2 regions of the Streptomyces sp. NPDC048506 genome follow, and region 1 is predicted to be linked to the other one. Evidence: riboswitches for the same ligand, from Rfam matches in the RefSeq annotation. Region 1 holds a riboswitch; the other holds the start of a gene.
The links. A riboswitch is a leader RNA that binds a small molecule or an ion and turns the genes downstream of it on or off. The one in region 1 is predicted to bind ZMP and ZTP.
Positions count from the first base shown of each region.

Region 1 (11,786 bases):
TCCAACCTCGGCAACGTCATCGCCATGCTCGCCGCCGGTCTGCTGCTGCCGTTCCTCCCCATGCTCCCCGCCCAGGTCCTGGTGCAGAACCTGTGCTTCGACGCGGCCCAACTCGCCTTCGCCTTCGACCGGCCGGGACCCGCCGCGGTACGCAAACCAGCGGTGCTGCGGCCGCGCACCTTCCTCCGCTACATCACCGTGTTCGGCCTGCTCAACGCCGTCGCCGACCTCGCCACGTTCGCCGTGCTCGCCCTCGCCCTGCACACCGCGGCGGGCACCGGCGCCCCGGAGATGTTCCACGCCGGGTGGTTCACCGAGAACCTCCTGACCCAGGCGATGGTGATGCTGCTGCTGCGCACCGGCCGCCGCGCAGCCGAGAGCCGGACCCCCGGCCCGGTCCACCTCGCCGTCGCGGCCCTCGCCGTGATCGGCGTCGCCCTGCCGCTCTCCCCGTTGGGCCCGATGCTGGGCATGACGGCCCCACCGCCGCTGTACTACGCGCTGCTCGGCGCGGTCCTCACGGTGTACGGCTGGGCGCTCGCGGCCGCCCGGAACCGCTACGCGAACCGGCGGAACTGACCGCTCCTCAGCCCGCACCGACGGCCCGGCCTCCTCCCGTCCGGGCTCGTCACGCGCCACATTCAAAAAGTTGCGCAATGCGGAAACTATGCGAGTGCCCGTGGCGTTGGAACCGAAGGACGCCGGACACCCGGACAGTTGTGGAGGAAGCAGATGAGTGTGGCCCTGACCAAGGGCGGCAATGTGTCGCTCGGCAAACACGCCCCCGGCCTGACCGCCGTGCGGGTGGGGCTGGGCTGGCAGGTGGGAGCCACCGGAGGAGCCGGTTACGACCTGGATGCCAGTGCGCTGCTGTGCGACGCATCGGGCAGGGTCCTCTCCGACCGGCACTTCGTCTTCTTCAACAACCTGACCAGCCCCGACGGTTCGGTACGGCACTCGGGCAGCGACCCGGCCGGCGGAAGCGGCGGGGACGACGAGCAGATCCTGATCGACCTCACCACGGTCCCGGCCGAGGTGGCCAAGATCGTGTTCCCGGTCTCCCTCTACGAGGCCGAGCAGCGCGGGCAGAGCTTCGGCCAGGTCCACAGCGCCCACATCCGGGTGGTCGACGAGACCAACGGCACCGAGATCGCCCGCTACGACCTCCGGGGTGCTGCCGCCACCGAGACCGCCATGGTCTTCGGTGAGCTCTACCGCCACGGCGCGGACTGGAAGTTCCGCGCCATCGGCCAGGGCTACGCCTCCGGGCTGGCCGGTGTCGCCCAGGACTTCGGCGTCGATGTCCTGCGCCCGACACCTCCGGCGGCGACGGCCCCGCCGGTCCACCCGCCGTCCCCCGCGCCGACGGCGGCCCCCTCGACGGGCACCACCGATTGGGACGGCTCCGGCCGGGGCCCGGCCGCCACTCCACCGCAATCTCCAGGGAGTTCCACCATGACCTGCTTCTTCGACCCCCAGCACGGCCCCGGCTCGACGACCGTGATGTGGTCCCCGCAGTGGGGCGTGCCGCGTCAGATCCAGACGTGCGGCGGTTGCGCCCAGCGGGTGCAGACCACACCGCCGCCGTACTACACCGCTCCCCAGGCCGGGTACCCGCAGCCCGTACCGCAGGGCTACCCGCAGCAGGGTTACCCCCAGCCGGTGCAGCAGGGCTACCCGCAGGAGCCGCACCAGCAGCAGGGCGGCCGCCGCTTCGGCACCGGCGCGCTGATCGGCGCCGGCGCGGCCGGCCTGGTCGGCGGGGCGCTGTTGAACGAGGCGTTCGACGACGACGAGCCGGAAGTGATCGTCAACAACTACTACGAGGACTGACCGGCCCACCGGCGCCCGGCCGCGACGCTCCGGCGGCCGGGCGCCCCGGCTACCCGTACGACAGGTTGGAGCAGAGGTCGTCATCCGCGGAACGGGCCTTGTCGGCCACGTCCGGGGGCACCTCACCGGCGGGGGCGCCGGACGCGGCGGACGAGGCGGACGAGGCTGCGGCGCCGGGCGCCGGAGCGTCCGCGTACGACCGGCCGAGGGTCACCCTGATCCCGGGGATGCCGGTCTGCCGGACGTCCGCGCCCGGGAAGAGGCGGGCGACCGTCCGCGCCCGGTCCCCCTGCCCCGGCCCGTACGCGACCACCGTGGTGGCGCGGTCCTGGGCCGAGGCGGTGGCGGTGCCGGTGACGGTGAAACCCGCGGCCCGGAGCTCGCCGGCGGCGCGGGCCGCCAGCCCGGACACGGTGGTGCCGTTGTAGACCGCGACGTCGATGCCCGCCCCGGACACCGATGCCGCCGGGCTCGGCGCATCCGTCGCCCCGGCCGTGCCGCCGGCGTCCTTGCCGCTGGCGTCCTTGCCGTCCACGGTGCGGTCCGCCCTCAGCGCCGCCCACAGGGCGTCGGCCTCCGGGTGCACGACGGCGACCCGTTCGCCTTGGTAACGCCAGGGCATGGTGACGAACTTGGTGTTGTGCAGGTCGATGTCCTTCAGCGACATCGCGAACGAGATCAGCTTGTCCGCCGACCCCAGGCCCGGATCGACGGTCATCGACCGGGTGGCGGCGTTCGCCAGCGGCAGCAGCGTCGAGGGATCGACCCCCTGCGCCTTGATCTTCTTGATGAGACTGGAGACGAAGGCCTGTTGGCGTCTGATGCGGCCGATGTCGGAGCCGTCGCCGATGCCGTGCCGCAGACGGACATAGTCCAGCGCCTTCTGTCCGGAGACCGTCTGCGGCCCCTTGGCGAAGATGAGCTTCCCCTTCGTGCCGCGGTGCGGGTTGAGGTCTCCCTGGTAGACGTCCTTGGGCAGGCACACCGGTATACCGCCGACCGCGGACGTCATCTGCGAGAAGCCCTCGAAGTCGACGACCACGGTGTGGTCGACGCGCAGCCCGGTCAGCCTCTCCACCGTGTTCTGGGTACAGGCGGGGTTGCCCTTCGCCGTCTGCCCCACCGAGAACGCCGCGTTGAACATGGCCTGGCTCTGCGGCCGCGTCCACCTCCCGTCGGGCAGCCGGCAGGGCGGGATGTCGACGAGGGTGTCGCGGGGGAAGGACACCGCGACCGCGTGCTTGCCGTCGCCGTAGACGTGCAACAGGAACGCGGTGTCCGAACGCCCCACGTCCCCTTCCCCACCGCCCAGTTCGCGGTTCCCGCCCGAGCGCGAGTCCGAGCCGATGACCAGCACGTTGCTGCCACCGATACCCGCGGCCGGCCGGTCCCGGCTCACCCCGTCGGAGCCGAACGTGGTGATGTTGCCGTTGAGCCGGAGGTAGATCCACCCAGTCCCCGCCACGAGCAGGACGAGCAGGGAGAGCGTGCCCCCCGCGGCCGTCCGCAACCTGCTGCGCCTGCGCCCCCGGCCCGGAGCGGCCCCGTCACCGCGGCGTCCGGCTCGTCCCTTGTGGCTGCCTGTCACCTGTCCACCCCTGCCCCGTCCCGGTCCCTTTGCAGGAGGAGACGGTTCACCCTCGCCAAGAGTTGTACAGTTGCGCAATGTGGCAAGTGAGAGCGGGAGCCCGACACCGCCGGTCCACACCCACCTCCGACGACGACCACTCCGCTGCAGACCCTGCGAACACCTCGACCACTCCAACCACTCCAACCACTCCGACCACCGCGACCACCGCGAAAGAGGCGACGACCATGCTGCGCAACGGACTGGAGCCCTGGCACCTGCTGATCGTGGCGCTGGTGGTGATCCTGCTCTTCGGCTCCAAGAAGCTGCCGGACACCGCACGCGCACTGGGCAAGTCGCTGCGGATCCTCAAGAGCGAGGCCAAGGCCATGAAGCGGGACGACGCACCGCCGACCGTCGGCGCGCCGGCCGACGACCGTCCGGAGCCCGCCTCCCCCGCACCGCCGCAGCCCCTGCGCGGCCCCGCCACCGGGGACCGCTGACCGCCGCACGACCAGAGACCTCATCCGCCTCACTCTCGGGGGTTCTCGATGTACGAACTCGACGCGCTGGGAACGGAGGACCGGGCCGACTTCGCACAGGCCCTGGACCGCGCGCTGGCCTCACCGGAGGTCAGGGACGGGCTCCGGCACGCCGACGGCACCGTCGACGCGGAACGGCTGCGATCCCTGGCGCTCCTGGCGGAGCCGCACCTCGTCGCCACGGCAGCGCCCGAATACGCCACATACCGGAGGCTGCGCGACGCGGCCACCGCCGCCCCACCGGTCCCCGACGCCACCGGCACGGGGTCGCGCGCGGGCGGGGTGCTGCCCGCGCTCGGCGTCCTGGTTCCCGGCCTGGCGGCCATCGCCGCCGCCCTGTTCCTGCTCTTCGGCTTCGGATTACGGCTCCTCGGCAGGCACGCCCGCCTCGCGGACGAGATGGTCTCCGCCGGTGCGACCGCGGCGGTGATCACGGTGGTGGCGGCGCTGGCCGGGCTGCTGGGGATGCTCGTCACGGCAGCCCGCAACAGGCCGGCTGCCGGGGCCCGCGACGCCGACGCCGATCCGCAGCTCGCCCAGGCCCGGGACACCTGGCAGCTCGCGCTGCTGGAGCGCGGGATCCTCCCCTACCTGCTCGGGCAGCTCGACCGCGCCCAGGCACACCCCGCGACACCACGACCTGGGCAGGAGAGCGACGACGGCGAACGGTAGGCTGGTGCGCGGCGGCGATCTCCCCGGTCCCGTGGTGAACGAACCCGTCGACGGACGCACCGCATCACGGACGCCGCATCGTCGAGTGGAGACAGCAGTGAGACTCACCGGCCCCGCCCTGCGCGCCACCGTCCTGCTGGGCGAGGACGACACCTGGCACCACAAGCCCGTCTACACCGAGATCGTGCACCGGGCCCACCGGGCCGGCCTCGCCGGTGCCTCCGTCTTCCGCGGTGTCGAGGGCTTCGGCGCCTCCTCCATGATCCACACCACGCGGCTGCTCTCCCTGAGCGAGGACCTCCCGGTGGCGGTGGTGATCGTGGACACCGAGGAGCGGATCCGCGCCTTCCTCCCGGAGCTGGACGAGCTGGTGCCCGAGGGACTGGTCGTCCTCGACGCCTGCGAGGTCATCCGCCCCGGGGCCCGGCCGGGCACGACCGGAACGCCCCCCGCCACGGACCGGACGGAGGAACCGGGCCGGTGAACTGGCTGCTCGTCATCGCGGGTGCCGTGGTCGGCGCCCCGCTGCGCTTCCTCACCGACCGCGCGGTACAGGCCAGGCACGACACCGTCTTCCCCTGGGGCACCTTCACCGTCAACGTGATCGGCTCGGTGGTCCTCGGCCTGGTCAGCGGCGCGGTCACCGCCGGGGTGGCCTCACCCCAGGTGCAGTTGCTGGTCGGCACCGGCTTCTGCGGGGCCCTCACGACGTACTCGACGTTCTCGTACGAGACGCTGCGGCTGGCGGAGGACGGCGCCCGGTTCTTCGCCGCGGCCAATGTCGTGGTGAGCCTGGTGGCCGGGCTCGGCGCCGCCTTCGGCAGTGCGGCGCTCGCCCAGGCCCTCTGGGGGTAGCCGGCGCGGTGCGCCTCAGGCCTCGGCGCCGGTGCGCGGCGTGAGGAGGTGGGTGAATCCGGCGCCGCCGATGTCGACGGCCGTGGCACCGCCGTCGATGGTGAGCACCGCGCCGTTGACGAACGACGCGGCGGGTGAGAGCAGCCAGCCGATCGCCTCGGCGACCTCCTCGGGCTCGCCGGGGCGGCCGGCCGGGAGGAGCCGGGTGGCCTCCTCGTACGCGGCGTCGATCCCTCCGTCCGCAAGTCCGGCCTCCTCGGCGAAGCGGGCCATCCGGCGGTCGGCCATCTCGGTGCGCACCCAGCTGGGGCAGACGACGTTGGCGCGCAGGCCGTCCCCTGCGTAGTCGACGGCGAGGGAGCGGCAGAGCTGGAGCAGGGCCGCCTTCGACGTCGCATAGGCGGCGTTGGCCTTGCCGTTGCGCAGGGCGGAGACCGACGCCACCGCGACGACCGCGCCGCGGGCCGCCAAGAGGTATGGGAGAGCGGCGCGTTGGAGGAGGAAGGGGCCGGTGACGTTGGTGGTCATGACGGCCTCCCAGTCCTCCACCGACAGGTCGCCGACCGATCCGCTGCGGGCGATACCGGCGTTGAGGACGAGACCGTCGAGGCGCCCGTAGGTGGACACCGCGGTGTCGACGAGGTCCGCGACGGCCTCCGGGTCGGCGGCGTCGGACGGGTGGGCGAGCGCTCCGGTCTCGTCGGCCACGCGGTGCAGTGGGTCGGGGCGGCGGCCGGAGATCACCACGTGGTGCCCGGCCGCCCGCAGCAGCCGGGTGGTGGCGGCGCCGATGCCGGTGCCGCCACCCGTCACGATCACAACGCGCTGATCCGCCATGGCCGTTCAGCCTCCCAGTCGGTGTCCTCGGTGTCCTCGGTGTCCGATCGTGATCATACGGACGACCGGCGCGGGACGGGCGGAGATGACCGGCCCTCAGGAGGACACCGGTGGCCCGCCCCGGCCGTCAACCCGCCGTCAGCTGCCGGGTCGCGGCGTCCACGGTCTGGGTGAGCAGGGTGGCGATGGTCATCGGGCCGACGCCGCCGGGGACCGGGGTGATCAGGGAGGCCCGGGTGCTCGCCGAGTCGAAGTCGACGTCGCCCACGTTGCCGGGGTTGTAGCCGGCATCGATGACCACGGCGCCCGGCTTGATGTGCTCACCGGTGAGGAACCTGGGCCGGCCGACGGCGGCGACCAGGACGTCGGCCTGCCGGGTGAGCGAGGCGAGGTCGGTGGTGCGGGAGTGGCAGTAGGTGACGGTGGCGTTGCGGCCGAGCAGCAGCATCCCGACGGGCTTGCCGAGGATCGCACTGCGGCCGACCACGACCGCGTGCTTGCCTGCCAGCTCGACGTCGTAGTGGTCGAGGAGGCGGAGGATGCCGGCGGGGGTGCAGGAGGCGAAGCCGTCGACGCCGAAGCTCATGGTGGCGAAGGAGTGGTAGGTGACACCGTCGACGTCCTTCTCGGGGGCGATCGCCTCGAAGGCGGCGCGCTCGTCGATGTGCGGGCCGACCGGGTGCTGGAGGAGGATGCCGTGGACCTCGGGGTCGTGCGAGAGGGCGGTGATGGTGTCGACCAGCTCGGCGGTCGTGGTGGCGGCCGGGAGCGCGACGTGCCGGGAGCGGATGCCGGCCTTCTCGCAACGGGCGCGCTTCATGCGGACGTAGGTCACCGAGGCGGGATCGTCACCCACCAGTACGGTCGCCAGGCACGGGGCCTGGCCGGTCTGCCGGGTGAGGGCTGCGGCGCGCTCTGCGGCCTGGTCGACGATGCGGCGGGCGAGTGCGCTGCCGTCCATGAGGCGGGCGGTCCGGGACATCGGGTCTCTCCTGGGCGTCGTGACGGATCGCCCAGGCGCGCGGCACAGACCATGAGGGGCCGAGCCGCTCCCCGGTGGTACTCCACCCAAGCGCCAGTCACGGCTCGCCGCCCACTGTAATCGAACGCCGGGGTGGCGGAGGGCGCGGCAGCGGGCCGCTCCGCGGCGGTCCCTAGGTGCCGCGGTTGACCAGGCCCAGATAGCGGCTGAGGTGAGTGGACGCGTCGAGCATGGCGAGGCCCCGTGCGGTGAGCTTGCGCCGCCAGTCGTCCAGGGCACCGGACAGCGTGTCGGTGCCGCCGGCCGTTCGGATCTGTTGGACCACGGTGGCGATGTGGTCCAACTGATAGCCCCCGCGTCTGAGGAGGTGGGCGAGCTCGGCGTCGCGGATGTCGCCGGCACGGAAGACGCGGTATCCGGTGACCGGGTCCCGTGCGGGGACGAGGATTCCGGCGCCCTCCCACTTGCGCAGGGTCGCCGGGGTGACGCTCAACTGGTGCGCGAGTTCGCCGATGGTTCGGGGGCCGGGGTCCGCTGAATGCTCCGGACCGGCGCCGGACTCCGCCGTCAGGTGCCCCACCGCTCTCCTGACCGCGTCGAGGGTTTCCCGGTCGCGGAGCAACTGGTTGTGGCCACGGTCGATGATCATCAGCGCGTCGTCGAGTTCGTCGTCGTGGAGCGCGGTCATGATCCGGCCGCTCGCCGCGTGGCCGTGGGCCGGGACGAGAGAGAGGTAGGCGCGGAGCGCTGCCGCATGCACCTCGGTGTAGATCCGGTAACCGCTCCGTGTGCGCTCGGCGGGTGGGAGGAACCCGTCGCGCTCGTAGTTGCGGACCGCCTGGGTCGAGATGCCGTGCTCGCGCGCGAGGTCAGCTGGTCGCATCGTTATCACCGGTTTGAGACTTTACCGCATGCCTTAGGGAAGGATTCTCGACAAGTCTCAACCGCCCATTCAAAGATACGATTGAGGCCCATGACCCAGGACATTCGAAAGTTCGTCACTCCGTCATGCGGCCTTCTGGCGGTCGGTGAACCGACGCACCAGGTACCGGCCTTCGCGGAGGCCCGCAACGAACTCTTCGCTCAACTGGTCGACCGTGGCTTTCGGTCGATCGCCCTCGAAACCGATCGCGTGGCTGCGCTCACCGTGAACGACTTCGTCCAGAACGGAGTCGGAACCCTCGACACAGCGATGCACCAAGGCTTCTCACCCGGCTTCGGAGAGCTGGACGCCAACCGGGAGCTGGTTGACTGGATGCGCGAGTACAACGAGAGCCGCCCCGCAGAAGAACACCTGACGTTCCACGGCTTCGACACCCCGACGGAGAACACCAGCGCACCGAGCCCACGGCGCTACCTCGCATACGCCCGCGACTACCTGGAACTCGACCTCGACCTGGTGAGCCTGGTCGGAGACGACGAACAGTGGAGCCGCACGGAGGCGGTCATGGACCCGGCAAAGTCGATCGGCGCCACGGCCGAGGCCGAGCGGCTGCGAACGCTCGCGGACGACATGCTCCTGTTGCTCCACGCACGCGCCCCGGAGCGGATCGCGGCCACCTCACCCGCCGAGTGGCTCAGGGCCAAGACACACCTCACCGCCGGTCTCGGCCTGCTGCGCTACCACAAGCAGTGCGCACAGCGCCTCGAACAGAGTGCGCGGATGTTCCGCCTGCTCGCCACCCGGGACGCGCTCATGGCCCAGAACCTCCTCGACATCCGCGGCATCGAGGCACGACGGGGCGCGACACTGGTCTTCGCGCACAACCTCCACCTCCAGCGGAACCCGAGCACCTGGCGCATGGGGGACGAGGACCTCACCTGGTCCGGCGCCGGCGCCATCGTGGATTCCCTGATGGGCGGCGAGCAGCACGTCTTCGTCGCCGGCAGCCTGGGCCGCAGCGAAACCCTCGGGCTCGGCGAACCCGAACCGGATACCTACGAGAGCTTTCTGCAACGCCGCATCACCGCCTGGGGCCTGACCGCGGCCGCCACGGTCCCGTCCGCCCGCAAGCGCACCGACACCACCCCTGAGCAGGGTTACTTCCCCCTCGACCACGCGACCCTCGACACGGCTGACGCGGTCCTGCACCTCTGCACCGGCACGACCTGACAGAGCCTCAAAGCCTGCGTCACGAACGTCCGCCTTTACGCCGTCCAGTAGCTCCACCCGCCCGGCCGGGTCGGTCGGACGCCGCCTCAGACGCCGCCGCCGTGGCCGGGTGCGGTGATCGGCGGCGTGGTGGGGGTGGTGGCCTCCCACTGGCTGAGGATGCCGTCCCAGTCGTGCTGGGCGGCGGTGATGCTGCTGGTGTCCCAGGTGGCGGTTGCGGTGGCGTGGGAAGACGTCTGCTGCCCTTCGTACACCTGGTAGTTCGGGTGATTCTGGTAGTTCGGGTGACTCTGGTAGCCCTGATGGCCCTGGTATCCCTGATGACCGGAGTGGTCCGGGTAGCCGTCATGGCTCTGGTACGGGTGTTGTCGCCAGGCCTCGTGTTCGTGCTGCTCCCGTTGCGGCTGCGGCGGGTAGGGATGATCCCGCTGCGGCTGCGACGGTCTCTCGCGCCAGGCCAGATGGGTGGTATCGGTCTGCGGGGAGGACTGGAGGGTGGCCATCCGGCGGTGCCGGCCGATGCGGTCCGAGGGGGTGGGGGGTCGGCTCTCTGAGGACAACTGCTGGGCGCGCGCCACAAGGTATCGGACGTCGAGTCCGAGTTCGGTGGCGAGTGCGGTGAGGTCGACTCCGGTGTGCCAACTGCTCATCAGGACGGCGTCCAGGGCGGACGCCCAGGCCGATTCGTTGGTGAGCGGCGAGGTGGCCGGGCCGGCGGTGAGCGGGCCGGGGGGTGCGGCCTGCCCCGCCGTCGGGCCGGCCGCGGGCTGGGCGGGCGCTTGTGCGGCGGGGGGCGCCATGGTCGCTCGCGCGGCGTGCGGCGTGGCCGGCTGCGCCACGGCCGGCTCGCTCATCGGGGGCTGCTCGGGCGCGGCGGCCTGCTCACGGGCAGCGGCCTGCTCCCGGGTCGGCTGGGCCAGCAGGCTCTTGGCGACCGCGCGGGCGTCGTCCTTGCCCACCGTGCGGCGGGCCAGGCGGACTTCGCGTTCGTCCAGGCCGAGAAGGTCCGCGACGACGGCGTCGCTGCCCACGGTCACGGCGAAGGCGGCCAGGGTCCGCGAGCGGCGGGCCTCGGCCTCGTCGAGGAGCCCCTGCGTCCGGCGGACCTCGTCATCGCTGCTGCAAAACGCCTGTGCGAGTACCGCATGGCGCTCCCACAACTCCCTCGGTTCCATGACTGCGACAACGTTCTTTCATCCGAATTGGACTGCTTCCCGGGCATAGATCACTGCATGAGGTGATATTCGAGGGAGTTACGGGCCCACCTCCGGCACGCATGTACGGGAAGCCGCAAGAATACGCAGTGACTCCAAGCCCGAAAAATCGTTTCTACGGCCATGAGCGCCCCCACCTCCGGCACCGTCGCAGGTCACGGACAGACTTTCCTCCCCCACCCGGGGTCCGCCCCCCGGTGGATCACCGCTGAGGTCGCCAGGCAGACCCCGTTGTACGCGGCGCTGGTACGGCGCTGGAGCGAGCGGGACGCCACGGTCCCCGGGGTCGCCGACCCCGAGTGGCAGCGGCTGGTCTCCTACCGCTGCCTCATGGAGGAGACCGAGACCGCACTCGCCGCCCTCCGGCCACACCGTGCACCCGATGTGCTGCCGCCCCGCAAACAGGTCCCGGCCGCCCGGTCCGCACGCCTCGACGCCTGAGCCGGTCGGTGGCCGGTACCTGGCGGCCGGCCCGCCGGCCACCGGCCCACCGGGCACGCGCCGCGGAGTACCGTTGAACCGTCGAGAGTTCCCGCTGCTCGGCCTCCCCGCCGAGCGCGGCTTTGACCAGCGACGGAGCCCGGGTGAGCGCGACGGATGACACGGACTTCAGCCCGATCGGGGTCATCGGGCGGGTGACCGTCTCGATCCCGACCGACGGCCCGGGCGAAGTGCTGCTGCCCGTTCGCGGCGGGACCGAGGCCTTCGCCGCCTGGTCCCGCGAGCCCATCGCCCGGCACGCCCAGGTCATCGTGGTGGACCACACCTCGGCGCGGTCCGTGATCGTCGCGCCGCTACCGGCCACCTGACCCGGCCGGCCGGTGGACCGTCCCCCGTCCACAGCCGTCCCGGCAGATCAGCCGGCGGCCGCCGCACCGGACCAGGAGTTCCGTGATGCTCTTCTGGCACGTTCCCGCGCCCAACGAAGCGCTGTTGATCTCCGGCTCGAAACGCCGGGCCGGGGATGCCCAATTCCGTATCGTCACGGGCCATGGCTACTGGGTCATGCCCGTCAAGCAGAAGGCGAGCCTGCTGTCGCTGTCGCTGCGGGAGGCGGAGATCTCCGAGGACTGCGTCACCCAGCAGGGCATCCGGCTCGCCGTCCGGGCGGTCGCCGTCTTCAAGGTCGGTGACGACCCGACGTCGATCGCCAACGCCGCGCGACGGTTCC
Region 1 is NZ_JBEZIX010000077.1:8,157-19,942, forward strand. Features, by position in the region: gene mgtA (magnesium-translocating P-type ATPase) at 1-579, shown strand, start outside; gene AB0C96_RS39525 (TerD family protein) at 733-1,833, shown strand; gene AB0C96_RS39530 (LCP family protein) at 1,883-3,343, opposite strand; gene tatA (Sec-independent protein translocase subunit TatA) at 3,649-3,903, shown strand; gene AB0C96_RS39540 (hypothetical protein) at 3,952-4,614, shown strand; gene AB0C96_RS39545 (DUF190 domain-containing protein) at 4,712-5,098, shown strand; gene crcB (fluoride efflux transporter CrcB) at 5,095-5,469, shown strand; gene AB0C96_RS39555 (SDR family oxidoreductase) at 5,485-6,306, opposite strand; gene AB0C96_RS39560 (bifunctional 5,10-methylenetetrahydrofolate dehydrogenase/5,10-methenyltetrahydrofolate cyclohydrolase) at 6,434-7,288, opposite strand; ZMP/ZTP riboswitch at 7,311-7,399, opposite strand; gene AB0C96_RS39565 (TioE family transcriptional regulator) at 7,461-8,171, opposite strand; gene AB0C96_RS39570 (erythromycin esterase family protein) at 8,262-9,401, shown strand; gene AB0C96_RS39575 (hypothetical protein) at 9,488-10,576, opposite strand; gene AB0C96_RS39580 (hypothetical protein) at 10,739-11,056, shown strand; gene AB0C96_RS39585 (hypothetical protein) at 11,200-11,424, shown strand; gene AB0C96_RS39590 (SPFH domain-containing protein) at 11,510-11,786, shown strand, end outside.

Region 2 (11,786 bases), on a different contig from region 1:
CGCGCCCTGCTCGTACAGGGCGAAGCCGCCGATCGTCCAGGTCGCGGAGAAGTCGCCCAGCTCGGCCTGGGCGCGGTCCATGGCGTCCTCGGCGATGCCGTGCGCAACGGTCACATGCGGGTGGTACGGGAACTGTAGCTCCCGGGCGCAGGGGCCGGAGGCGGCGCGGACCCGGGCCTGGAGGGCGGTGCAGCCCGCCTCGCCCTCGGTGACCTTGACGAAGACGACTGGGGAGAGCGGGCGGAAGGTCGCGGTGCCTTCCAGGCGGAGCGGGAAGGGGCGGGAGCCGGCCGCGACCGCGGCGAGGTGGCGTTCGATGCCGGGCAGCGCGTCGGCGTCGACCTCGGTCGGCGGGAGGAGGGTGATGTGCGTGGGGATGCCGTGTGCGGCGGGGTCCCCGAAGCTCTCGCGCTTCCGCTGGAGGAAGCTGCCGTACGGCTCCGGGACCGCGATCGAAACGCCCAGCGTTACGGTCCCCACGGCGTTCTCCCTCCTGACGTGTGTGCGACGCGCTCGCGCACCCTCATAGTGTGCCGGGTGTGCGCCCCTCGCGGGGAGCGTCCTCGGCCCTCGTGCGGGCAGGACCGTCTGCCCCCGTGACAGGGGGCCCGGGGCCCTGTATGGTCCGCGCGGCCCGCTCGGACGGGACGCGCGGACCGGTTCTCCGTCAGTGCTTGGCCGGCAGCAGTCCGAGCCGGTCATACGTGGTGGCGAGGGTCTCGGCGGCGACCGCGCGGGCCTTCTCGGCACCCTTGGCCAGGATCGAGTCCAGGGTCTCGGGATCGTCCAGGAACTCCCGGGTGCGGTCCCGGAACGGTGTGACGAAGTCGACCATCACCTCGGCGAGGTCCGTCTTGAGGGCGCCGTACATCTTGCCCTCGTAGGACTGCACCAGGTCCGGGACGGACGTGCCGGTGAGCGTGGAGAGGATCGTCAGGAGGTTGCTGACGCCGGGCTTGGCCTCGCGGTCGAAGCGGATCACCGTGTCGGTGTCCGTCACCGCGCTCTTGATCTTCTTCGCGGTGACCTTGGGGTCGTCCAGCAGGTCGACGATGCCCTTGGGCGAGGACGCCGACTTGCTCATCTTGATCGACGGGTCCTGAAGATCGAAGATCTTCGCCGTCTCCTTGACGATGTACGGGTTCGGGACGGTGAAGGTGTCGCCGAACCGGGTGTTGAAGCGGTCCGCGAGGTCGCGGGTGAGCTCCAGGTGCTGGCGCTGGTCCTCGCCCACCGGAACCTGGTCGGCCTGGTAGAGGAGGATGTCGGCGACCATCAGCACCGGGTAGGTGAACAGGCCGACCGTCGTCCGGTCCGCACCCTGCTTCGCCGACTTGTCCTTGAACTGGGTCATCCGGGACGCCTCGCCGAAGCCGGTGACGCAGTTCATCACCCATCCGAGCTGGGCGTGCTCGGGGACGTGGCTCTGCACGAAGAGCGTGCAGCGCTCCGGGTCGAGGCCGGCGGCCAGCAGCTGGGCGGCGGCGATCCGGGTGTTGCGGCGCAGCTCGACCGGGTCCTGCGGGACGGTGATCGCATGCAGGTCGACGACCATGTAGAAGGCGTCGTGGGACTCCTGGAGCGCCACCCACTGGCGCACCGCACCGAGGTAGTTGCCGAGGTGGAAGGAGCCGGCGGTGGGCTGGATGCCGGAGAGCACACGCGGACGAGACTGCATGGCGGAGCCATTCCCCCGAGGGTGGTGGTGGGCGACGGGCGGGCGATCGAGAGCCATGGCACCGATTGTCTCAGGTCGCGCGCGCTCCCCGGCGCCTGGCCGGGAAGTCGCACGGGGACGGGCCGCCGGGACGGTCCGGCGGCCCTCCCGTGAGGTCAGTCGCCGGTCGGCAGGCCCGGCGCCGGGTGGGCCGCCATCAGCTCGGCCACCTCGGCACGGATCACCGCCAGCGCGTCCTCGTCGCCCGCCGCCGCGGCCCGTACGCCCCGGTCGATCCACTCCGCGACCTGCGGCATCCGGTCCGTGCTCAGACCGCGGGAGGTCAGGGCGGGGGTGCCGATGCGGATGCCCGAGGGGTCGAAGGGCTTGCGCGGGTCGAAGGGGACGGTGTTGTAGTTGACGACGATGCCGGCCCGGTCCAGGGCCTTGGCGGCGACCTTGCCGGGGACGTCCTTCGAGGTCAGGTCGATCAGCACCAGGTGGTTGTCGGTGCCGCCGGAGACCAGGTCGTACCCGCGGGCCAGCAGCGCCTCGGCGAGCGCCTTGGCGTTGGCGACGACGGCGTGCGCGTAGTCCCGGAAGGACGGGGCCGCCGCCTCGCGCAGGGCGACCGCGATGGCGGCGGTGGTGTGGTTGTGCGGGCCGCCCTGGAGGCCGGGGAAGACGGCCTTGTCGATGGCCTTGGCGTGGCTCGCCCGGGACATCAGCATGGCGCCGCGCGGCCCGCGCAGGGTCTTGTGCGTGGTCGTGGAGATCACGTCCGCGTGCGGTACGGGCGAGGGGTGGGCGCCGCCCGCGATCAGGCCGGCGATGTGCGCGATGTCCGCGACGAGGACGGCGTCGACCTCCCGCGCGATCTCGCCGAAGGCGGCGAAGTCGATGGTGCGCGGGACGGCCGTACCACCACAGAAGATGATCTTCGGGCGCTCCGCGCGGGCGAGGTCGCGGACCTCGTCGAAGTCGATCAGCCCGCTGTCGGCGCGGACGCCGTACTGGACCCCGCGGAACCAGGTGCCGGTCGCCGAGACGCCCCAGCCGTGGGTGAGGTGGCCGCCCATCGGCAGCGCCATGCCCAGCACGGTGTCGCCGGGCTCGGCGAAGGCGAGGTAGGCGGCGAGGTTGGCGGGCGAGCCGGAGTACGGCTGGACGTTCGCGTGGTCGACGCCGAAGACGGCCTTGGCGCGCTCGACGGCCAGCGTCTCGACGCGGTCGATGTTCTGCTGGCCTTCGTAGTAGCGACGGCCCGCGTACCCCTCGCTGTACTTGTTCTGGAGGACCGTGCCAGTGGCTTCCAGGACGGCGGCGGAGGCGTAGTTCTCGCTGGGGATCAGCCGCAGTGTGTCGGCCTGGAGCCGCTCCTCGGCGCCGACCAGGGCGGCCAGTTCGGGATCGGCGGCGTGCAGCGCGGGGTGGGAGACGGGTGCGGACGGCGGAAGTGGCATGGCGCGCTCCGGGGTGGTCGATCGGTGGTCCGGTCGGTTCCCGGGTGCCCAGGCGGGCGGCACCTCGTGAGGGTGGCCGCACACCGCTCCCTCGGGGTCGCTTCCCCGTACGCCAGTCGCGATGCGCACCGCAGAGTCTAGACACCCGCTCCGCGCCGAGGCGTCGGCAACCCCGACCGTGCACACCGCTTCCTATCAAAAACACCCCGCGGCACTATAGAGGGGCATATTGCTGCATTTTCCCCTCTTCCCCTCTATAGCGCTGTCTACCGAAACGGAGTCACGGTGACCTCCACGGAACGCGGCATCGCCGCCGCCGAAGCGCACAGCGCGCACAACTACCACCCGCTCCCCGTGGTGGTGGCCACCGCCGAGGGCGCCTGGATGACGGATGTCGAGGGCCGGCGCTACCTGGACATGCTCGCCGGGTACTCGGCGCTGAACTTCGGGCACGGCAACCGCCGCCTGCTCGACGCCGCCAGGGCCCAGCTGGAGCGGGTCACGCTCACCTCGCGCGCCTTCCACCACGACCGGTTCGGCGACTTCTGCACCCAGCTCGCCGAGCTGTGCGGGATGGAGCTGGTGCTGCCCATGAACACCGGCGCCGAGGCGGTCGAGACGGCGCTCAAGACGGCCCGCAAGTGGGGCTACCGGGTCAAGGGCGTCCCGGACGGGCGGGCGAAGATCATCGTCGCCGACAACAACTTCCACGGCCGCACGACCACCATCGTCTCCTTCTCCACCGACCCCGAGGCCCGCGCCGACTTCGGCCCGTACACCCCCGGCTTCGAGATCGTCCCGTACGGCGACCTGGCCGCGCTGGAGGCGGCCGTCGACGCCGACACCGTCGCCGTCCTGCTGGAGCCGATCCAGGGCGAGGCGGGCGTGCTGGTGCCGCCGCCGGGCTATCTGGCGGGCGTACGGGAGCTGACCCGCCGCCGGAACGTGCTGTTCATCGCCGACGAGATCCAGTCCGGCCTGGGGCGCACCGGCCGGACCTTCGCCTGTGAACACGAGGGCGTGGTGCCGGACGTGTACGTCCTGGGCAAGGCGCTGGGCGGCGGGGTGGTGCCGGTGTCGGCGGTGGTCTCGTCCCGGGAGGTGCTGGGCGTCTTCGCGCCCGGCGAGCACGGCTCGACCTTCGGCGGCAACCCGCTCGCCTGCGCCGTGGCCCTGGAGGTCATCGCGATCCTGCGCACCGGTGAACTCCAGCAACGGGCCATGGAGTTGGGCGAGCACCTGCACAGCGAGCTGCGGCTGCTGGTGGGTGACGGCGCGGTGGACGCGGTGCGCGGCCGCGGGCTGTGGGCGGGCGTGGACATCAATCCGTCCCGCGGCACCGGGCGGGCGGTCTCCGAGCAGCTGATGGCGCGCGGGGTGCTGGTCAAGGACACCCACGGGGCGACGATCCGGATCGCGCCGCCGCTGGTGATCAGCAAGGAGGACCTGGACTGGGGGCTGGCTCAGCTCCGGAACGTGCTGGAGGAGTGACGGGGCCGCGACGTGCAGCGGGTGGCCGGCGGGCGAGGAGGCCCTGGCCGCTCGCTGCGCCACGCCCCGCGGCCCTGCCCCACGACCCCGCTCAGCGGCCACGCCCCACGGCTCCGCTCAGCGGATCACATGGGGCAGGAAGCGCGCGTACTCGTCCGTGACCGGGCCCGCCGACTCACGGATGCCCAGCCCCGCCGCCTCGTCCTCGACGACCCAGGCACCGAGCACCACCCGGTTGCCGTCGAAGTCCGGCAGCGGCGCCAACTCCTGGTAGCAGCAGGGGTCTTCGGGCCCGCGCAGCACCGCCTCGGCGCCCGGCCCGTGCAGCGTGACCCCCGCCCCCTCCCGGCCGAGCAGTGGCTTGGCCGCGTAGCCGCGGGTGTGCGCCAGCTCGCGCGGGCCGTCGAGGTACGCGGGCAGCAGGTTCGGGTGGCCGGGGTAGAGCTCCCAGAGGACCGCCAGCAGCGCCTTGTTGGAGAGCAGCATCTTCCAGGCCGGTTCGATCCAGAGGGTGGAGCCCGTGCCGCCGCCGTTGTCGAGCGTGTCCAGGACGTACGGGCCGAAGTCGTCGGTGGCCAGCCACTCCCACGGGTAGAGCTTGAAGCAGGACCGTATGAAGCGCAGCCGCTGATCGACGAAGCGCCCCGCGAGCCGGTCCCAGCCGATCTCCTCCATCGGTATCGACACCGTCTCCAGGCCCGCCTGCTGCGCGGTCTCCTCCAGGTAGGCCACGGTCATCAGGTCCTCGCCGAGCTCGTCGCCCGCGGAGTGCGCGAAGTGCAGCGGCGCGCCCGGCGGCAGCAGCGGCGCCTGCCGCTTCCAGGCCGCCACCAGCCGCTCGTGCAGCGAGTTCCACTGGTCGGCGCCGGGGAAGCGCTCCTCCATCCAGAACCACTGCGGACTGGCGGCCTCGACCAGCGAGGTCGGGGTGTCGGCGTTGTACTCCAGCATCTTGGCCGGCCCGGTACCGTCGTAGTGCAGGTCGAACCGCCCGTAGAGGGACGGGAGTTCGTCGCGCCGGCGCCAGGACTCGGCGATCAGCCCGGCCAGGCGGGGGTCGTCGATGCCGAGGTCGGCGAAGCGGTTCCGCTCGACGATGTGCGCGGCCGCCGCCAGGCACATGCCGTGCAGCTCCTCGACGACCTCCTCCAGGGCCTCGACCTCGGCGAGGGTGAACGTGTAGTACGCGCTCTCGTCCCAGTACGGGCGCAGCGAGTCGTCCGGGTAACGGGTGAGCGGGTAGATCAGGCCCTGCGCCTCGACGGTCTGCTGCCAGCCGGGGCGGGGCTCGATGGTGTGGCGTTCCATGGCGTGCCGTACCGTGCCGCGCCCGCTCAGCCGCCGAAGGAGCCGTGCCGGCCGCCGTGCGAGCCGGAGCCGGAGCCGGAACAGCCGAAGCCGCCGCGGTTGACGGCGGTGGTCCTGCTGAACGTGCCCTCGTCGGCGTATGCGCCGCCCTTGTTGCTCGGGTCGTAGTACCACTGGGCGTCCATGGCCCGCTTGCCCGTGCCACCGCCGCGGCCGCTCTTGCCGTAGCCGCCGGTGCCGCCGCTCGTACCGCTGCTTCCGGAGGACGAGCCGCCGCCCGCCGAGCAGTTCTTGGCCTCGACGATGCGGTAGCCCTTGACGACGTCGTAGCTGTTGCGGTCGACGCAGCGCTTGTCGGGCTCGGAACCGCAGGACGTCAGGGCGGCGGCTAGGGCGCCCATACCGCCCAGGATCACCGTGCTCGACCGCAGCCGTCGGCGTGCCTTCTCGGACATCTCTTCTCGCTTCCCCCGTGGACGGACAGCTGTCTGCCCGTACCTGCTCGGACGCTCCGGGACAGACGTCCGGTGAGCCGGGCCAGCCTAGAGACCCCCGCCGCGCACCCGGCAGACCACCCCTGCCCGGTTTCCGACTCCGCCCCTTACCGGTCTCCTTGCAGAAGGCCCCGGCGTTCACGCCGGGGATGGACGTGATCGCGTTCGCCGTTGAACTCCTTCAGCTCCACTTCGAAGTCCTCGCACACCTTGCGCATGACCTCTTCGCAGCGAGTCAGCATCTCGTCATCGAACACGCCGCGCCGGTACTTCGTCACAAAGACCAAGTGCACATGCATCGCCGAAACAACGTGCCTACCTCGCCTGTAGTCGTTCTGATCCTCCACGAGACCAATCGCAGTAGGGTCGTGGTCGTGCAGCTCCGCTACAACTACCGGGCCTACCCGGATGCCTCCCAGCGCGGCGCGCTGGCGAAGGCGTTCGGGTGCGCCCGCGTGGTGTGGAACGACTGCCTGCGCGACCGCAAGGAAGCGCATGCGGCGGGGCTGCCGTACGTGACGTCGGCGGAGTTGTCCCGGCTGCGCATCACCCAGGCCAAGCGCACCGAGGAACGTGCCTGGCTCGCCGATGTGTCGGCGGTCGTTCTGCAACAGTCCCTGCGGGATCTGGACACCGCGTACAAGAACTTCTTCGACGGTCTGGGCGGCAAGCGGCGGGGCCGGAAGGTCGGGCCGCCCCGGTACAAGTCGAAGAAGGACACCCGGCAGTCGATCCGCCTCAACACCAATGCCTTCTCCCTCCAGGACGACGGCACGGTGTACGTGGCCAAGGTCGGCAATCTCAAGGTCAGGTGGTCCCGCCGGCTTCCGGCCGCGCCGACTTCCCTGACCGTCACCAAGGACAGTTCGGGTCGGTACTTCCTCAGCTTCGTCGTGGACACCGAGCCGGACATCCTCCCGGAGGCGGAGGAGGAGTGCGGTATCGACCTCGGCCTGTCCGTCTTCGCCGTCCTGTCCGACGGCAGCAAGATCGACAGCCCCCGCTTCTTGCGCAGGGCCGAGAAGAAGCTCAAGCGTCTTCAGCGGGAGCTGTCCCGCAAGGCCAAGGGGTCGAAGAACCGGGCCAAGGCCCGCATCAAGATCGCACGCCAGCACGCCAAGGTTGCGGACCGGCGCCGGGACTTCCACCACAAGGCTTCCACGCAGATCATTCGCGACAACCAAGCGGTGTACGTGGAGGACCTCGCGGTATCCGGCCTCGGCCGCACTCGGCTCGCCAAGTCCGTGCACGACGCGGGATGGTCCGCGTTCGTCGGCATGCTGGAGTACAAGGCGGCTCTGCACGGCCGCACCTTCGCCAAGGTGGACCGGGCTTTCCCATCCTCTCAGGTCTGCTCGGCCTGCGGATACCGGGACGGTCCCAAACCCCTGCACGTCCGGGAGTGGACGTGCAGCCAGTGCGGCACCGTGCACGACCGCGACCACAACGCAGCACGCAACGTCCTCTTCGAAGGACACCGAATCGTCGCCGCCGGACGGGCAGAGACGCTAAACGCCTGTGGAGCGCCGGTAAGACGGGCACACGTGCCCGCACAGCGCGGTGAAGCAGGAAGCCACCGGAAGGGTCAGCCGACCCAGGTCGGAATCCCTGGACTTTAGGCCAGGGAGCACGTCAAAGTCGGCTCCATGGTCCTTGGGATGATCTGTGCGCTTGCCTCCGCGGTGTGCTTCGGCACGGCGTCCGTCCTCCAGGCGGTCGCCGCGCGCGACACCGCCCCCGGCACCGGCTCCGGAGTCGACCCGCGACTGTTGCTGCGGGTGCTGAAGCAGTGGCGGTACCTCCTCGGACTGGCGCTGGACGGGCTCGGTTTCGTCCTGGAGCTGATCGCGCTGCGGGCGCTGCCGATCTACACGGTCGGGGCGGCGCTCGCGGCCACCCTCGCGGTGACCGCGGTGGTCGCGGCGCCGGTGCTGCACACCCGGCTCAGCCGCCGTGAGTGGCTCGCGGTGGGGGTGGTCTGCGGCGGGCTGGCGATGCTGGCGCTGGCCTCCGGCGTGGAGGGGCACCTCCGGGGTACGCCGGGGCTGCGCATCGCGACGCTGGTCTTCGCGCTGGCGCTGCTCGCGCTGGGTGCGCTGGCCGGCCGGCTGCCGGAACGGGCGCGGGCGGCGGTGCTCGGACTGGGCGCCGGCCTCGGCTTCGGGGTGGTGGAGGTCACCGTCCGCCTCATCGACGACTTCACGCCGACCGCGCTGCTCACCAACCCCGCCGTCTACGCCCTGCTGATCGGCGGCGGCACGGCGTTCCTGCTGCTGACCACCGCCTTCCAGCGGGGCTCGGTCACCGCCGCCACCGCCGGCATGGTGATCGGCGAGACCATCGGCCCGGCGCTGGTCGGCGTCGCCTGGCTCGGCGACCGCACCCGGGAGGGGCTGGCCCCACTGGCCGCGGCGGGATTCGCGCTGGCGGTGGTCGGCGCGCTCCTGCTGGCCCGGTTCGGGGAGGCCCCGGCGGCGGAGCGGAACGCGGCGGAGGACACGGTGGCGGTGGACGGCGGGTAGCGGCGCGCGGGACGCGGCGGGTAGCGGCGCGCGGATGCTTTCCGCCATGCGTGTGCACCGGATGGTCACCCTGGGCATGGTGAGCCGGCGATGGCAGCCCTCTAGGGTGAGCCCACCGTCCCCTGTCCGAAGGATGACGCCAGGCCATGACACACGGCATCCCCGCGCAACCCGCGCCGCTCCCCGCAGATCTGACACTCCGTCACCCAATACCCGCGGACCACGCCCGGCTCCAGGTGGCCCTGGCGGACTGGTGGGGCGGACTGGGCGGCGAAGCCGGCGCACTGCAACGGCAGTTGCTGGTACCGCGGCTGTTCCTGCAACACTTCGCCGGGACCAGCTTCTTCGTCGAGCGCCCCGACGGCACCCTGCACGCCTTTCTGATCGGCTTCCTGTCCCAGACCGACCCGGAGACGGCGTACATCCACTTCGTCGGGGTGCGCCCGGACGGCAAGCGCGCCGGTGTCGGCAGGGCGCTGTACGAGCGCTTCTTCGCACTCGCCCGGGACGCCGGACGCAGTCGGGTCCGCTGCATCACCAGCCCCAACAACCGGGATTCGGTCGCGTACCACACCCGGATGGGGTTCCGTCTGGAGCCCGGCGACCGGGTCGACGAGCACGGCACGCCGGTGCTGGTGGACTACGACGGGCCGGGGCTGGACCGGGTGGCGTTCGTGCGGGAGGTGTGACGGGTCGCGGGGGAAGGCCGGGGCTGTGCGGTGCGTACGGGCGCTGTGGCCGGGGCCGCGCCGTGCATGGCGCGGCCCCGGGAGGCTCAGATGCGTTCGGCGGCGATCAGCAGGTACTGGAAGCTGCCGTTGCGGTAGGCGTTCAGGAAGGTCTCCTCGATGCCGGTGACCAGGTGGTCGGCCTGCCGGCGCAGTTCCCAGTACGGAATCGCGGCCTCCGTCAGGTCCTGGACGTGCACGGGGACGAGCCTGTTGCGGGCCATGGCGTGGAAGTACGCCGAACGGGGGTGGATGTCGCAGATGTAGTGGGCGTTGATGAGGGACACCTCGCGGGAGGCCCGCCCGTAGGCGTCGTTGTAGCAGCCGGTGATCACGACGTACCGGCCACCGCGCCGCAGCAGCCGCGCGTGCTCCGCGAACAGCAGCTCCAGCTCGACGTACATGGTCGACTCGTTGTTCCAGGACGCCGCGTACCCGCCGGCGGCCAGGCCGGTGTCGAGCATGTTGCGGTGGTGGTAGCGCACCTTGTCGTCGATACCGCGCTTGCGGGCCTGCTCGTTGGCGAAGTCGGCCTGCTTGGCGGAGATCGTGGCCCCGTCGGTGTGGCAGCCGTAGCGCAGGTGGGCGACCACACTGCCGCCGCCGCGTCCGCACCCGGCGTCGAAGACCCGGTCGGTGGGAGAGAGGTTGCCGAGGTGGGAGGCGAGGAGTTCGGCCTGGGCGTGTTCCAGCCGGTGCAGTTCACCGGTGACCCGCTCGCGGCGGCGGTCGGGGTCCGGCTCGTCCAGCACCGAGAAGTCGGCGTCCCCGATGCCGTAGTGGTGGTGGTACAGGTCGTCGATCCTTCCGAGTTCGAGGTTGACCGGGTTCTCCTCGGCGTTCCAGTAGTCCGCGACACGGGACTGGTACGTGGACTGGGTCGGCACCGGCGTGCGGGCGGTGTCGGCGTGGGTGATGGTCAACGGTGACTCCTTGCCGTGGTGCGCGGGATCGGACTACCAGTAGTTGGGCAGCTGGTAGCGGTCGGTGTTGGTGGCGTGCCACTCGTGGTTTCCGGCGACCCAGTCGGCCAGGCCCCGGACGTACCTTTCGAGGAGGGGCGAGGTGGCGGACAGCGGGGCCGACTCCGTCTCGAACGCCTCCATGACCTGGTTGTGGATCTCGATGCTCTTCAGGTAGGCGGCCTTCAGACCGCGTTTGTCGTTGGCGGCCACCACTTGCGGCAGGTTCAGGTGGTTCGGGTCACTGGCCAGTTCCTTGGTGAAGGAGTAGAGGTCGTTGACGATGGTGGTGGCGTTGCAGGCCAGCGCCGTGACCCGCTGGACCTCGGGGCGGGCGTAGAGCGCTTCGGGCAGCTCGTAGCCGTCCACGGCGTCGACGAGGGACAGGCAGGGGCGGAAGTTGTTGAACTGCCGCATCACCAAGTACTCCCAGACCTGCGGCACGTGTCGCGACTCCGCCCAGGAGGCCTCGGCGAGATAGCCGAGGTGCAGCCGGGCCATGTCATGGACGAACCGGTCCGTCTGGCTGGGGGTGGCGAGGGCCGCGTAGTCCTTCATGGCCGCGTGGTACGAGCGCAGGGGGCCGTCGGCCTGCATGCCGCGGCGCCACTCCTCCTCCACGGCGGGGGTGCCGTGGAACGGGTCGAGGGCCGACTGCGCCAGGATCAGACGGCCGCCCAGGCTGCGGCGCGCGGCACCCCGGCCTTCGTCCTCCTCGCAGTAGCAGCTGTCGACGATGTTCTCGGCCAGCAGGAACTCGCCCGCGACGGTGAGGCGTTCGAGATCGGCAGCACCGGGATGCTGGAGGACGACCGCCCGGCCGCACTGGAACTGCGCGAAGTCGCCGGTCCACTGCGGGGGGAAGAGATCCAGCCGGCGGGCCCAGGCCTCCAGCCTGCGGTCGATCTCCGCGCTCTTCTTCGGGTCGGCGGGAACGGCGGGCCGGTACCTCAGCCCGGGGACGGCCCCGCCGCGTCGGGCCCGCAGACTGCGGGCGGGGTTGGGCGGTCCGGGCAGCGCATACCCGGCGGCGGTAGTGGGGGGCGTGCTCATGATTCGTCCGTACTCCACCTGGTCAGTCGGCGCTCCGGCCGATCTGGACGTTCTCCAGGACGCCGGCCGCGTCGGGCACGAGGATGGCCATCGAGTAGTAGGCGGTGA
Region 2 is NZ_JBEZIX010000010.1:24,468-36,253, forward strand. Features, by position in the region: gene AB0C96_RS10200 (2'-5' RNA ligase family protein) at 1-480, opposite strand, end outside; gene trpS (tryptophan--tRNA ligase) at 668-1,678, opposite strand; gene glyA (serine hydroxymethyltransferase) at 1,834-3,120, opposite strand; ZMP/ZTP riboswitch at 3,160-3,250, opposite strand; gene rocD (ornithine--oxo-acid transaminase) at 3,406-4,611, shown strand; gene AB0C96_RS10220 (glutathionylspermidine synthase family protein) at 4,729-5,919, opposite strand; gene AB0C96_RS10225 (hypothetical protein) at 5,946-6,374, opposite strand; partial or broken gene tnpA (IS200/IS605 family transposase) at 6,563-6,760, opposite strand; gene AB0C96_RS10235 (RNA-guided endonuclease TnpB family protein) at 6,788-8,032, shown strand; gene AB0C96_RS10240 (hypothetical protein) at 8,072-8,935, shown strand; gene AB0C96_RS10245 (GNAT family N-acetyltransferase) at 9,082-9,624, shown strand; gene AB0C96_RS10250 (geranyl diphosphate 2-C-methyltransferase) at 9,711-10,586, opposite strand; gene AB0C96_RS10255 (family 2 encapsulin nanocompartment cargo protein terpene cyclase) at 10,620-11,678, opposite strand; gene AB0C96_RS10260 (family 2B encapsulin nanocompartment shell protein) at 11,701-11,786, opposite strand, start outside.
Region 2: it holds a riboswitch for ZMP and ZTP, as region 1 does, so the genes downstream of both, glyA (serine hydroxymethyltransferase) here and AB0C96_RS39560 (bifunctional 5,10-methylenetetrahydrofolate dehydrogenase/5,10-methenyltetrahydrofolate cyclohydrolase) in region 1, are expected to answer to the same signal.